2 regions of the Vagococcus sp. CY53-2 genome follow, and region 1 is predicted to be linked to the other one. Evidence: riboswitches for the same ligand, from Rfam matches in the RefSeq annotation. Region 1 holds a riboswitch; the other holds the start of a gene.
What was found. A riboswitch is a leader RNA that binds a small molecule or an ion and turns the genes downstream of it on or off. The one in region 1 is predicted to bind thiamine pyrophosphate.
Positions count from the first base shown of each region.

Region 1 (7,278 bases):
TGATTCAATGTTTCCTCTCGAATGCTTGCAATTTTCGCGTCATTTTGAACTATTTCTAATGCTTTTTCACCGCATAAATTAAAATAACTCACTGCCTGTAGAACACTTTGCAACACATCAACACCACTACCTAACAATGTCGCGATTAATGCACCTACGACATCACCCGTCCCCGTGAATTGGTCTAATGCCTCAATGCCATTTTGTAATAGCACAACTTGTGATTGATATACCACTAAATCACTTGGTCCTGTCGCTAAAAAACATGTATTGGGATGGATTTTTGCTAGTGCTAATAGTCCTTCTTCCAATTCTTTCATCGCTGACGAATCTTGGTCTTCTTCGGCTGCATCGACACCTTTTCCATGACTGGCTAAATTGCACAACGTTCGCATTTCTGACACATTGCCTTTGACAACAGTTGGTTCAAGAGACAATAATTTGTTGGCTACTTCTTTTCGTATTCTTGAGCTTGAGATGCCGACATTATCTACAACGATAGGGACGTTGTGCTTATGAGCCTCTTCCATGGCTAGTTCCATAGCAGTTTCTTTTTCTTCTGACAAATGGCCAATATTGATTAACACGCCACCTACTTGTTCATATAAATCTGAAAAATCTCGCGTATCTTCTGTCATAATTGGCTTTCCTCCAATGTATAACACACTATTTGCGACCGTTTCACATGTCACTGAGTTCGTAATACAATGCACTAGGGGAGAAGGTATTAGAGGAAAGGGAGTTTGAAATTGATTAACTCGTAACATGTTGCTCTTCACCCACTTTCACATTAAAAAACATCGCTTGAATTCGTTGAAACGTTGGAACATTCGCTAATTTTTTCATCACAATAAAGGCTACAAATGAACCAATCACCGCGCCACCGATAAATCTTGGTGTATAGAAAAACCAGTACATACCATTACGACTTCCGGTAAACCAAGCCATTACAGGATAAGATAATAGCGAACCAATAATTCCTGTTCCTAAAAATTCACCAAACATTGCACTATATACGGTTGGATAAATTTTGTAAAAAATGCCAGCAAGTAATGCGCCAAAAACAGCACCTGTTAAGGCTAGTGGGGGAATCCCTAGAAGCATCATTCGGAGTACACCGCAAACAAATGCCATGATGGTACCGTAAAAGGGTCCCATTAACATCACACCAATCACGTTCATCACACTAGACATTGGAGCCATCCCCTCAATACGAAAGAGTGGCGATAACACCACATCCATCGCAATCATTAGAGATAAAATCAATAGTTTTTTTAAATTAGTAGTTTGAGACGGCATCTTTTTCTCCTTCCGGCCATTTTTGATGTGTGTATGCCATTTCCCAAAACAGGTATTCCATTTGAGCACTCACATAAAATGCCTCAATCATTTTTTCTTGTTCTTCCTTGTCGCTTTCTTCATACAGTCGATTCAGCAAAGCACATTGATGAGCGACTTCTTCTTTTGATTCTTCACCAGAGTATGTTTCAATCCATCGTTGATACAACTGATGAGGAGAACCTGTCTTAATTAATTCAGTCCCGATTTCTTGATATAACCACGCACATGGTAGTAAACCCGCAACAGCACTATTTGACGTCCCATCAATTAATTGACGATACATGTGTGACACATAATGATAAGCTGTTGGAGCAATATCAGTATTAGCGATTTCTTCATCTGTAATACCTAGCTCAGTAAAGAAATCCTCTCTAATACTCATCTCACCTTCTTTAAGGTGGTTAGACCCTGTTAGCAACATCTCTTTTACTTCTTCGTCTTCTACTTGTTCTGCTATCAAACGGTGAAGTTTGCTAAAATGCTCTAAGTAGTACCCATCTTGAATCAAGTAATAGCGAAACGCTTCATCAGATAACGTTCCTTCTTGAAGTCCTGCGACAAATGGATGAGTAAAACTTCCTTCCCAATAAGGTGCTGATTTCTCTCGTGCAATTTTTGTAAACATCTTTCTTCCTCCTAAGTAATGATTAATATAAATTGTGATATAACCGTTAATACGCCTAATGTAGCTAAACTTTTAGGACACACTTTATATTGTATGTAATGCGTCCTTTCGCCTTCTTCATCAAATCCTCTTGAAAACATGGCTTCTGTGTAACTATCCCGCCAATGGTTGGCGACAAAAATAACTTTTAAATACATCAATGGCGAATAAAAATGTAATTTTTTCCCACGAAATAAACTGGCTTCTCTTAGTGCCATAATCTCTCGTTGAATCACAGGCATCGCATGTAAAACAACTAAAATGCCATAAACAAATGACGTTGGTAATTTTTTTTGCTCTAAAATTAAGAGTAATTCTTCTAAGTCGACCCCAAATGCAAACACCATGCCAATCGCAGCAAAAGCAAAGGTTCGACTCACTAAAACAAGACCATAATCAGGATTATTTCCATATAGATAAACTGACCAATACGTTCCTAAAGCTGGAATTAATGGAAAAAAAACTAAGCCAAACAACCCAAACCATTTTTTCTTACTAAGAAGATACAAAGCACTGACTAACACAACAAACCAGTTTAACGTCACAGATGAGGTAAATGATAATTCAATAGTCAAAAGTAGTAGTAGTCCGCTTAGCATTAAAGCAGAACTTTTCGTCACTGACATCCTTTATCTCCTCCTCTACCGAATAATCTTGTTGCCATAATTGTTTCTTATCTAAATGCACATGATGCTGACTAACCCCATCAAGCGGTGCCAATCGATGCGAAATAATCATCATATCTTGTCTGTTTGCTTGCCTTTTAAACCAATTAGCAAAATAGCTTGCAGCACGTTCATCTAAACCTGAAAACGGCTCGTCTAATAATAAAAACGGCACATCTAAACTCAACATCGTTAATAATTGAATACTTTTCTTCTGTCCTTCACTTAGATGAAACACGCTTCGATTAAGTAGTGGTTCCAATCCTAAAAACTCAATCGCTTCTTGTCTTTGACGTTTAGCGTCCTCCCACTGATACACACTATAAGTAAATTCTTCAGCTGGTGTGAGTGTCACAAATTGTTTTTCCGCTTCTTGAGTAACTAAGGATAACATCTGATATAGCGTACGGCTTTTTTTAAGCTTTTTATCGTATAAAAACATCTTGCCTTTATAACGATGACATTGTGCTATCGAACGAAACAACGTTGATTTTCCCGTTCCGTTATCTCCTGTAAGTGTCGTGATTCCTTTAGAAAAATGAAAAGAATCTTGACTTAGTAGCTCGCGCTTATTCTGTTTGTATCTGACATCCTCTAATCTTAAAATGCCATCCATAGATGCTCTATGATCCGTCAAGAGCACATTTGTCTGCTCTTGCTTTAAAAGAGCTACTGGAATTTTTTGTAATACTTGATTATCTAGTGTCACCCATGTATCAACCACACCAGCATAATCATTAAAATCATGGTCGCAAATAATAATTGTCTTACCTTGATGTTTTAATTGCTGTAACTGTTGAATTAATAATTTTCTTGTTTTAGGATCAATACTGGCAAACGGCTCATCTAGTAATAAAAATGGGCTTTTCATCGCTAGTAAAACAGTCAATGCTGCTCGTTGCTTTTCCCCACCTGATAAAGTTGATAACTGTCTATCTAATAATTCTGTCGTATCTGCTAATAAAACAGCCTCGTGCATTTGTTCCGTGATATCACTAGGTTTTGTTTGCAGATTTTCTAACACAAAAATAATTTCACGACGTAGTGTTTTCATTGTAAATTGTTGCCCTGGATTTTGAAACATCATGCCAATCTGTCTAGCCTTATCAGACATACTCGCTTGTGTTAGACTCTTGCCATCAACGGTGATTGTACCTGAATATGGCACATCAGCAAATCCAGCAATGGCTTTTAATAATGTTGATTTACCACTACCACTGGCACCAGATAGCAAAATAAATTCATGAGGAGAAAAAACAAAGTCAACCTGACGTAACACCTCTTTATCGCCACGTTTAATCGTCAACTCACTTAATTCTATTCCTCTCATTTGTTTACTACCGAAAGCTCTTGTGAACGGTTATAAAGCTTCATGACCATTGACACCACAACAACACCAAAGAACGTCACCGATAAAAACCGCACAGCAAGAAGTGATAAAATCATTCCAATTGAATACGTTCCATAACCAAATTTAAAAAATTCATACACAAAACTTAATAAGGTTGTTCCAATCGCCCCGTAAAATAATGGCACGATATCATACCGTTTGTATCCTGTAACCATAAATCCTAGTTCTGTCCCTAGCCCTTGGAAAAAACCTGAAATAAGAACACCTGGGCCAAAATACGTGCCATATAACATCTCTGCTAGTGCAGCCAACATTTCTCCTAAAATTGAACTTCCCTTTCTAGGAATTAATATCCCTGCCATTGGTGCTGCCATTGTCCATAAACCAAATAATAGTTCATTAGCAAAAGGGCTTAACCCAAGGGGCGTTAATACAGCTGATAAGCCAGCATATAAAAACCCAGCTCCCATAAATACACCACCAAATAAAAAAGCTAATAATGCTAATAATACAACCTGACGCAATGTCCAATTTTCCTTCATTTTACTCATCCTCCTATATTCTTACCTACACCTTATTATTGTGTTAAATTAAACGACAAAAAACCTCCTTTTTCTCATTAAAAGAAACAAAGGAGGTAGGGTTAATCTGATTCATTACAACATTTATCGACACTCATCCAAATAAAAAAGCCCGTCCAAATAAATTGGATGGGCGTAAATAGACCTAGGTTCAATGTTTTGTCATAAATGACACATTTCTCTTCGCCAGTACTAACTGGAGCAGATTCCATGGGTATAATCTCAGCTTTACGCACCCCAAATGTTTCTCGTATTCAATTCCACTCAAATATAACACGCTTTCATACAATAGCCAACCATTCTCACAAATCTTTATAAATATGGTTGGATAAAAAAAGACTGGGTCAAGTAGACTCAATCTTCTAATTCTCTGGTATATCTGTGACAAACTCAATTGCATCAAGTTTAAATAAATCTGTTAACAATCCATTTACCACTTTAAATACTTCATCATCTGATTCATAAGTAGGTTTGACTTCTTTTTCGATTCCTTGATTTTTAAAACGTAGTCCTTGATATGTCTCAAATACATCGACACTGTTGTTTGATGTTTCAAACACATCATAATCACCTGTTACATCATATTCTTGACGTTCTTTATAACCATGCTCTCTCACAATTGGGCGAAGAAGTGACACAACATCTAAATTCGGAATCCCAATCATTTTACCTGAGAATTCTACCTCATAAGTAGCGGTAGCAGTTGTTGGGCAGACATTACATCCACCATGCACGATTTCAGTTGTACAATGTATTATTGCTTTTTCCATCTTTATCACACCTTTGAGTTTACTGTTATTTAACTAACTCAATTATAACATATCCTTCCATTATTTTAACGGAAGGCATAAATAATTTCAGTCATACCAAACATCATGAAATAAAAACCGACTAAAAAGCTTAATGTTAAAGCAGATGATACTGGATTTGCTAAAAGTATGAATCCTACAATCACACCTAAAATATTAATAACGATTGAGAACCAATAGTAACCTGTATTCAAATTTTTTAAAGCATTTGAACTAAATAAACCGACTAATGAATCAATTAAAAACCAAATAGCAAACACAAATGGTAGAGCCACAACACCTGCAGAGATATTAAATAATAAAAAGATACCAACAATGATATCAAAAATACCAACTACTATTGGCATTGTTGCAGAAAAACCTATAAGTTCTCTCACTTTCTTTCTTAAAAATAATTCAAAAATACCTTTAATAATAGCAAACATTCCAAAAACTACAACGATTGCCACTAAATTTCCAGCAGGATCTTGAAACGACGCCAACGATGCAAATATAAACAAAATTCCTAATAAAAATGAGGACCAATCAAAACCATTTCGTTCATTTGACATAATAACTCTCTTCCCTTCTTAAAATATTATTCTCAATACAATATTATTCTTTAATCATATAAATCGCAAGAAATAGTACCTTATTTATTAATAAATAATATTTTTCTTCTTAATTTAATCACTAATAGCCACTAACCTTATTTCCCGTACATTTGAGTACATAGAAAGCTCTTCTATCACATCAGCATATGTAAGAGTTTTAGGTAAATCAATCGTATAAACATTTTTATAATATTTTTCACCTTCGATAATTTGAACTTCAAATGTAACATCTTCTATTTCAATTTGACGTACTTCAAAATATTGATGAATAAAATCTTTTGTTTCTTTTCTATGCACGTATTGAATTTCTAAATTATTTACTTTAGAAACTGTAATAATTTGCTTCACTAATGATAACGAAAACATGATTGATATAAATCCTAATATTGTGACCAAATAAAAACCCATCCCCAAACCAATACCAATTGCAGCACATGACCATAATGATGCTGCTGTTGTCAAGCCTGTAATACGTTGCCTTGTTACAATAATCGTTCCTGCTCCTAGAAAACCTATACCACTTACCACTTGTGCAATTAATCTCGACTGATCAAATTTTACAATATGCGCAATATCTGGATTTTCTTGCACAAGTCTTATGGCTTCATGAGCTATCTCTTGTTGAATCAGTGCAATAATAGTTGCCCCTAAACAGACTAATATATGTGTCTTCATCCCAGCTGGACGGTTTTTTTGTTCTCTTTCATACCCAATAGTACCCCCCATTACAATGGATAGCCCCAATCTTAAAACTGTTTGAGCAAGTGACAACAATGTCATAACGACCCCTCCTTTTTCATCTTACTTTCTATTATACCATTTCAGTATCCCCTTTCATTTTTAATAAAATAACAAAAAATATTATTTAAAATGACAACAATATTTTCTACATTTTTTCTTTTATACCTGTCTTAATTAACCACCAATTCATTGGATATGCTGTACAGAATCCAACCAACATAGCCACTTGCATCATTAACCAAAAAACAGGAGTGGTTGGTAATACTTCTCCTCCAAAGAAATGAGGAAAAAGACTTAATTGGCACAACGCAACAGTAGCATACATCCCTATTTGCCAACAAGATAACGATAAGGTATCTGCTTTTATCGCAGCTATAATCCCTTCTTTTCTACTTAAGTGCTTCATCGGAACAATCGCAAAGTACTGGAAACTTACTCCAATAATCAGAGCCAAAATAAAAGCTAGAACAAATCCTGAAAATAATTTATGAGAGAAAATAGTTGGGTACCCCCCCACAACATACAATGCTGGA
Region 1 covers NZ_JALAHP010000003.1:269,608-276,885, forward strand. Annotated here, with positions in the region: gene MN581_RS07220 (hydroxyethylthiazole kinase) at 1-767, opposite strand, end outside; gene thiW (energy coupling factor transporter S component ThiW) at 754-1,299, opposite strand; gene tenA (thiaminase II) at 1,280-1,966, opposite strand; gene MN581_RS07235 (energy-coupling factor transporter transmembrane component T) at 1,978-2,631, opposite strand; gene MN581_RS07240 (ABC transporter ATP-binding protein) at 2,570-4,000, opposite strand; gene MN581_RS07245 (ECF transporter S component) at 3,997-4,563, opposite strand; TPP riboswitch at 4,764-4,852, opposite strand; gene MN581_RS07250 (DUF4809 family protein) at 4,965-5,372, opposite strand; gene MN581_RS07255 (DUF308 domain-containing protein) at 5,438-5,962, opposite strand; gene MN581_RS07260 (MgtC/SapB family protein) at 6,077-6,784, opposite strand; gene MN581_RS07265 (DUF4396 domain-containing protein) at 6,891-7,278, opposite strand, start outside.

Region 2 (7,278 bases), on a different contig from region 1:
CCATTTTTTCTTCCTATAAGTATTAGTAAAAGAACAAAACAAAACATCATGATAGCCAAACCTGTATCTCGTTTAGTATCGAGAATGGTAGTTTGTGACATGTTACTATCCTTGATAGATAGAAATACTAACTCGCCTTTTTTATAATCTTGATCCTTAATTTTTGATTGACTAAAGGTATTTGAAAGAGTTAGTTTTTTTCCTTTATATTGAGAGGATAATACAATTAATTCTATCTTTTGAGTTGTTAGGACGTCTTTATTTTGATGTTCATCAATAGTGTCTTGTTTATTGCTTGTTTCAATTTTAGTAATTTTCCCTAAAGGATCATGGTATTGATTATATTGCAATGTTTGATAAATCCACCAAATATTTAAGGTTAAAAGGATGGCGGCAAAAAAGCCCCATAGATATTTTTGTAACAAAGTAAACCTCCTTATCAATCAAACTATCATAATTATAGACATATTATGATAGTTTTTCATTAGAAGATTAATGATATTTATTATTTATTAATTATTTAATCATTTTATAATAAAAAGTAATGAATATCATTTTTTAAAAATATTCTCGAAAGAGCTAAATTAAAAAGAATATAAGGTGTTACCATTGACAGGGAGAAATTAATATTAAGTAGATGAAAACGGAACTATTTGAATTTAGACTTAAGTAGCAAGATTTGATAGATTTACTTGAGTATATTAAAAAATCACAAAATATAGATTTGTGATTTTTTAATTAATGAATTTTTTTATATAATAAGTCAGTGCAAATAGATTCACTAATTCTCCTAACATAATCATTCCAGAAATAATCAGTTTAGAATTTTCTGTTAGCAATGATGCGAATAAAACAGCCAATAAAATAATTAAAGTCACTAGGCAAATAATGATGGAAAATTGAAAATAGTGTTTATTTGTTTGTTTCATGATAGGCTTTAAAGGTGTCTGATTGTCTGTTAGGAATAGGTCATCCAATGAAAAGCCTAATAGTTTTGCAAGTTTTACTAAATCATTTATATCTGGATAGAGAATATCATCTTCCCACTCTATAATCGTATCTTTTGTAACGTGTAATTTTTTCGCTAATTGATCCTGGGTTAGCTGTTTCTCAATTCGTTTACTTGTAATAATGGTTCCTAAGTTCATATTATCTCACACTCCTTTAATTTATTTTTCCAATAGAAGGAAGTGGAAAAAAAAGATAAATCATTTTTCCCACAATATTGCGTTTATTAATACAACCAAAATGTCTACTGTCGATAGAATTTCCTCCATTGTCATCTAAAACAAAAAATTCATGACGATTTAATTTATAAGAAAAAATCCAGTATGTACTCTGTTTTTTTAATCAAATGCTTCTCTTACTTGTTAATTATTGATAAAAAGTTGCTTCTTTTTATAGCAAACAGTTTCTCCAGGTAAACCAATAATACGCTCTACATATTGTTTTTCTTCGCTAGACACCTTAGTTGAGGAAACAATAAATAATTGTAGCAATAGAATAAAAAAATACTGAATAATAATAGTATATTATTTTTTAAAATTTTTTTCATGTTCGACCTCTTTTTATTTATTATAATGTAATATCAAAAAAGTAGTCATATAGCTATATAAAGGAATGAACAATAGATATGATTAGAAAAATATGAGAAAAAATAGATAAAAAGGTAGGTTGTATCATTAGGTTGTGATATAATATAACAGTATAAAAAGGAGGTTTTAATTAATGAAAAAATTAGTATCACTTATTTTTACTTTGTTAGTAGTCATGTTACCGATTACAGCGAATGCTGCTGGAGCCATCTCTACTGATGAACAACGTATATTAGATTCTTTGAATGCGGGGATTACGACTAAAGAAGGCCAGCGTTTTTTCTTTTCAGCAACTGATATTCAGCAAGCTGAAAATGATTTAAAAACCAATGATTATAGTGCTGAAACTGTTAATACTGTAGTTGGTCATATTGAAGCGGCTAAACAATTAGCTGTTGATAATTCAGCAGGTATTAAAGCAACAGGTTTGGAAGACTTTTTAAAACAGTTACCTAAACATATACAAAACCAAATTCAAAATCATATTTTAGAAGCAGCAAAAGCACTAGGCTTATCTGTGGATAGTAAAGGAAATGTTACAAATAATGCTGGACAAAAAGTATTTGTTGCGACAACAAGTAGTAATCCAGTTGTAAAAACAACCGGTATTTCACTAACTAGTGCCATCGTGACAATTGCTAGTTTAGTGGCATTAACAGTAGCGACAGGTTTCTTCTCAAAAAGAAGAGGAGCTAGTTGTTAATGAATAAAAGGGTACTGGCATATGTTTATATGCCAGTACTCTTTTTTATTTCTGCCTATGTCATTTTATTCTTGTTATTCTTGCCATTTAGAGAGACAGTTGACTTATTTGTCAGTGCTATTAGCATTACAGAAAAAGCAGAAAATACAAAAGTTAGTTCTATCTTTGATGAAGCGAAGCAAAAAAATATTACCTCTGTAAAAAATAAAATCCCTTCGAGTCAGATTGAATATCCTAGCCTAGGAGCGGAGTACGGGGTCGTTAATATAGATAAATATAATGTTCAAGCACGATTAATTTACGGTGATTCTCAGGAAGATTTGAGAGAAGGAGTAGGGCAATTTAATGGGAGTGTTTTTCCTGGTGAAGAAGGAACAACACTTATAGGTGGTCATAATACAGCAGATTTAGCAGCTCTAGGTGGAGTTGAATCAGATGACACAATTACTATTAAAACAAGTTATGAAACGTATCAGTATAAAGTAACTCATAAAAAAGTTGCTCGATTTGATGATAAGTCTGCCATCGAAACTCTCTATAAAAAATCAGATAATAATCAATTAATTTTATACACGTGTTATCCGATAGATATGATTGGCTTAACTGATAATCGATTGTTTGTCTATGCTGAACGAATTTCTGGAAAAATGATTGATCAAAACCAATAGAGAAAGGATGTTTAGATGAATAAAAAGATAAAGCATGTCTATCAATTTTTGCTAACATTACTTTCTGTATTGTGTTTATTGATTGCTAGTGAGATATTGATTGCAAAACCGTTTTTGTTATCTTCAAATCATTGGATAAAGGTAGCTATGGAGAGTGATTACACTAAAAGTTTGACTGATTCAATTAATCAATCCATTCAAGATATCGGGATGGCTAGCGGTATAAAACAAGACGGATTAAATCAAATAATATCACAATCGGAAGTAACAAAAGATTTTGACCAATTTATAACTAAGGCGTTCAAAGGCGAATCTTATGAAATAAAACAAGATGTAGTTGAATCAAGGCTAAAGACTGCGGTAGAAGATTATGCTAAAAAAGAAAATAAACCTATTACAGCAGAAAATCAAGCGTCTGTCGACCAATTCATTACAAAAAGCATCGAGATTTATAATGGAAAAATTCATAATAAAATTATTTCAACAATTGGTTTACGGGTTAGTTTAATTAAACGATTAACTACGATTACTTTGATTGTGTCGCTTATCGTATTGTGTTTATTAATTTTATGTTTGTACTTTGCAAGCGGCCGATATAAGCATGTGTTTGTAAGAAATATTGCTTATGTGATAACGAGTACAGGTTTGTTACTTGTATCTTTTACCGTTATTCTATCAATGAAAAATCCACTGACTTATTTATCGATTATTGACGATCACATGAAAGTATGGATTATAGAAAGCCTTAAATTACCAATGCTAGTACAAGTTATAGTAAGTCTAGTATTTTTAATATTAGGTATTTTATTAAGTGTGTATTCTTATAAAGAATATAAACGTTTAGAGAAACGTGGGTTTAGACGAAAGCAACAAGTAATGGACGAAATAGAATATTAAATACTGAATCCAACCAGATTAACGGTTGGATTTTTTCAACATGTGTATAGGTAATCAGCTATGGAGCTAATTAATATAACGGCAAGGAGCGTAATGCTCGATGAAAAAAATGATAGTCATAGGTTCTCCTGGTACAGGAAAAAGTACCATAGCAAAACAATTAGCGGATAGTTTAGCAATAAACTTATATCATTTAGATAAATTGTTTTGGAAACCACACTGGAAGATGAGTACAAAAGCAGAGCAACGAGAGATATTATATGATATAGTTAAGCAAAATTTTTGGATTATTGATGGAAATTATAGTAGTACGTTAGATATTCGAATAAGAGAAGCAGATACCATCATTTATTTAAAACGTTCAAGACTGACTTGTTTGTATCATGTGTTCAAACGTTTTATTCGTTACCGAGGAAAAACGCGTCCTGATATGCAAGAAAATTGCCCAGAGAAATTAGATTGGGCGTTTATCAGATGGGTTTGGCAATTTCCAAAAAATCATGAGCCGTTGATAGAGGAGCATCTTAAGGATTTAACTAGTGAACAAACTTTAATCAAATTAATGAACCAAAAAGAAATAGATGATTTCTTAAATTCTTTAGAAAATATGTGAAATAGAAAAATGTATGTGGTGTGTTATGTAGAAGAAATTATGTTATCAAAAGTCGATTCTTTTCATATAACGATGATAAAAATTTGGTATTTATAAGAGAACTTGTTACGAGTTATTGAGTTTTTACGCTAAAATATAGAAGAAAAGTAATATAAAATATATGGGAAATTCAGACAAGGCATAGGAAAATCAAGACTGGAAAAGTTTAAAAAAGTATTGTGAAGCGTTTTTTGATGTCGCAAAAGATACGGGTAAGGGATTTCAACAACTATCTCCTTGTGTATTAACGTAATATTTGTACGATTGTGTGATGACTAAGGAGTAGAATTTTGTTAAAGAATGCAAAAAAGATAGAGGAAATATGCTACTTACTTGTTAATAACCATCATCGCTTAGCACAAGGGATGACTGATGTTATTCAAATTTGTAAAAATCTTGTATCTGAGTAATTAAATAACTAGATGATTAACAGAATCTGAGTGATTAATTTGACTCTTAAGCGGATACATGACATACTGTGTGTGAAATAAATTAAATACATAACCGTCACAAAGGGGAGCCTTCAAGCTGAGAATGAGTATAGACTCTAAACCCTCGAACCTGATATTGTTAATTCAATCGTAGGAATTGTGTGAAGTGGTAGCAAGTAAGCACTGCTCTTTTGTTGATTGGTCACGTATGAATCGATAATAGGAGGAGTTTTTTTATGTCGAAAAGGTCAAGAATTATTTTAGAGGGGACGATCGTTGCCGCATTATCAATGTCATTATCGTTTATCCCATTAAATATAGGAACAGGATTTTCCATTTCTTTAGGAATGATTCCCTTAACATTATACGCATTACGTCGTGGAACTATACCGGGAATATATGCTGGGTTAGTTTGGGGCTTACTACATTTTTTAATGGGACAAGTTTATTTTTTAACCGTCTCTCAAGTTATTGTTGAATACATTTTTGCTTTTGCAGCGGCTGGTTTTTCTGGTTTATTCAATAAAAAACTACAAATAACGCTGAAAACTAATCCATCAAATGCTTGGCGTTATGTCGTCTCAGGGACATTTGTCGGTGTGTTAGCACGTTACATTTTTCATTTTATTGCGGGGTTTATCTTTTGGGGTAAATATGCCATTTGGGGACTATCTCCAGTGACGTATTCATTAGTGGCAAATGGGATAAGTGGTTTACTGACTGGTGTTGTGACGATGGTTATTCTACTATTAATCTTGAATAAAAATAAAAGCCTATTTATGATGACAGATAATTAACCTGCTTGAAAAAACACTCTTTAATAAAGGGGTGTTTTATTTTTTAATTTAAAAGTGGTGGACTGAAACAAATCCATTGTAGTATCCTATGTGACAAAGTTAGACTATTTCGCTTAGTGTAAATACTTTAAACAGGTGATGAATTATTCACCTAAGTGAAAGTAGGAAAAATAATGAAAAATATTCCTCAAGTGACAGTCATACAACAAACAATACCCTCAGAAAAAATTGCATCAGTTTATTCAGCCAGTAGTGTATTATACTCCTTGATTTTTTCTTTAAGTTTAATCTTGTTAAGTATTGTATCAGATAAGCTGGGTTTTAATATGGTATTTATCATTTCTAGTCTCTGTTTATTAGCCATGACATCTATTACAAAAAGATATAATCGCTTTTTTAATTAATAATTGCTCTCCTTGATAATTAAGGAGGGCTTTTTTTATTTTACTTCTACTGGTGAGATATTCTTTTAACTATAAAAATACACCCGTTGAATTTATGTGAAATAAAACGGGTGTGTTTTTATAGTTTTGTAATAAATGGGTGAGTCTTTTTAATGTTACATACCAATTAGATAATCATCATTTTCCATGGCTTCTACTGTACCAAGTAAGTAACCATTTCCTACTTGAGAGAAAAAGTCATGGTTGCTTGTTCCAGTTGATAATCCATTCATAACGATAGGGTTGACGTCATTGGCTGTATCTGGGAATAAGGCATCCATCCCTAAGTTCATTAGGGCTTTATTTGCATTATAGCGTAAGAATGTTTTGACTTCTTCTGTCCAACCTAATTTATCATACAATAAATCGGTATAGACTTCTTCGTTTTCATAAAGAGTGAAGAGTAAGTCATACATCCATTCTTTCATTTCTTCTTGTTCTTTCGTGCTTAATTCATTGAAACCTAGTTGGAATTTATACCCAATATAAGTCCCATGAACGGACTCGTCACGGATAATTAATTTAATAATTTCGGCTACGTTTGCTAATTTATTGTTTCCTAAATAATACAAAGGTGCGTAGAAACCAGAGTAGAAAAGAAACGTTTCAGCATACACGTTCGCTACTTTTTTTTGTAATGGGGATCCATTTAAATAAATTTCATTAATAATCTCAGCTTTTTTTTGTAGTTGAGGATTGGTGTTTGTCCATTCAAAAATTTCTTCGATTTCAGCCTTAGTGTTTAGTGTACTAAAGATGGATGAGTAACTTTTGGCATGAACAGATTCCATAAATTGAATATTGTTTAACACAGCTTCTTCATGAGGTGTGCGGCTGTCTTTGCGTAAGGCTTCGATAGCACTTTCAGATTGAATCGTATCTAGTAGTGTTAAACCACCAAATACCAGGCCAATATTTTCTTTTTGATCGTCGTTAAAGTTACGCCAATCATCTAAATCGTTTGATAAAGGAATACGTGTATCCAACCAAAATTGTTCTGTCAATTTTTCCCAAGTGGACTTATCAATAATGTCTTCAACAGCATTCCAGTTAATTGCTTGGTAATAGCTATTGTCTAACGTTGTCATTTAT
Region 2 covers NZ_JALAHP010000005.1:14,703-21,980, reverse strand. Annotated here, with positions in the region: gene MN581_RS07875 (YibE/F family protein) at 1-425, opposite strand, end outside; gene MN581_RS07870 (helix-turn-helix transcriptional regulator) at 735-1,148, opposite strand; gene MN581_RS07865 (hypothetical protein) at 1,729-2,298, shown strand; gene MN581_RS07860 (class D sortase) at 2,298-2,966, shown strand; gene MN581_RS07855 (hypothetical protein) at 2,982-3,863, shown strand; gene MN581_RS07850 (DNA topology modulation protein) at 3,964-4,476, shown strand; TPP riboswitch at 5,019-5,120, shown strand; gene thiT (energy-coupled thiamine transporter ThiT) at 5,183-5,743, shown strand; gene nrdF (class 1b ribonucleoside-diphosphate reductase subunit beta) at 6,303-7,274, opposite strand.
Region 2: linked by a shared signal. The riboswitch ahead of thiT (energy-coupled thiamine transporter ThiT) and the one ahead of MN581_RS07245 (ECF transporter S component) in region 1 are both predicted to bind thiamine pyrophosphate.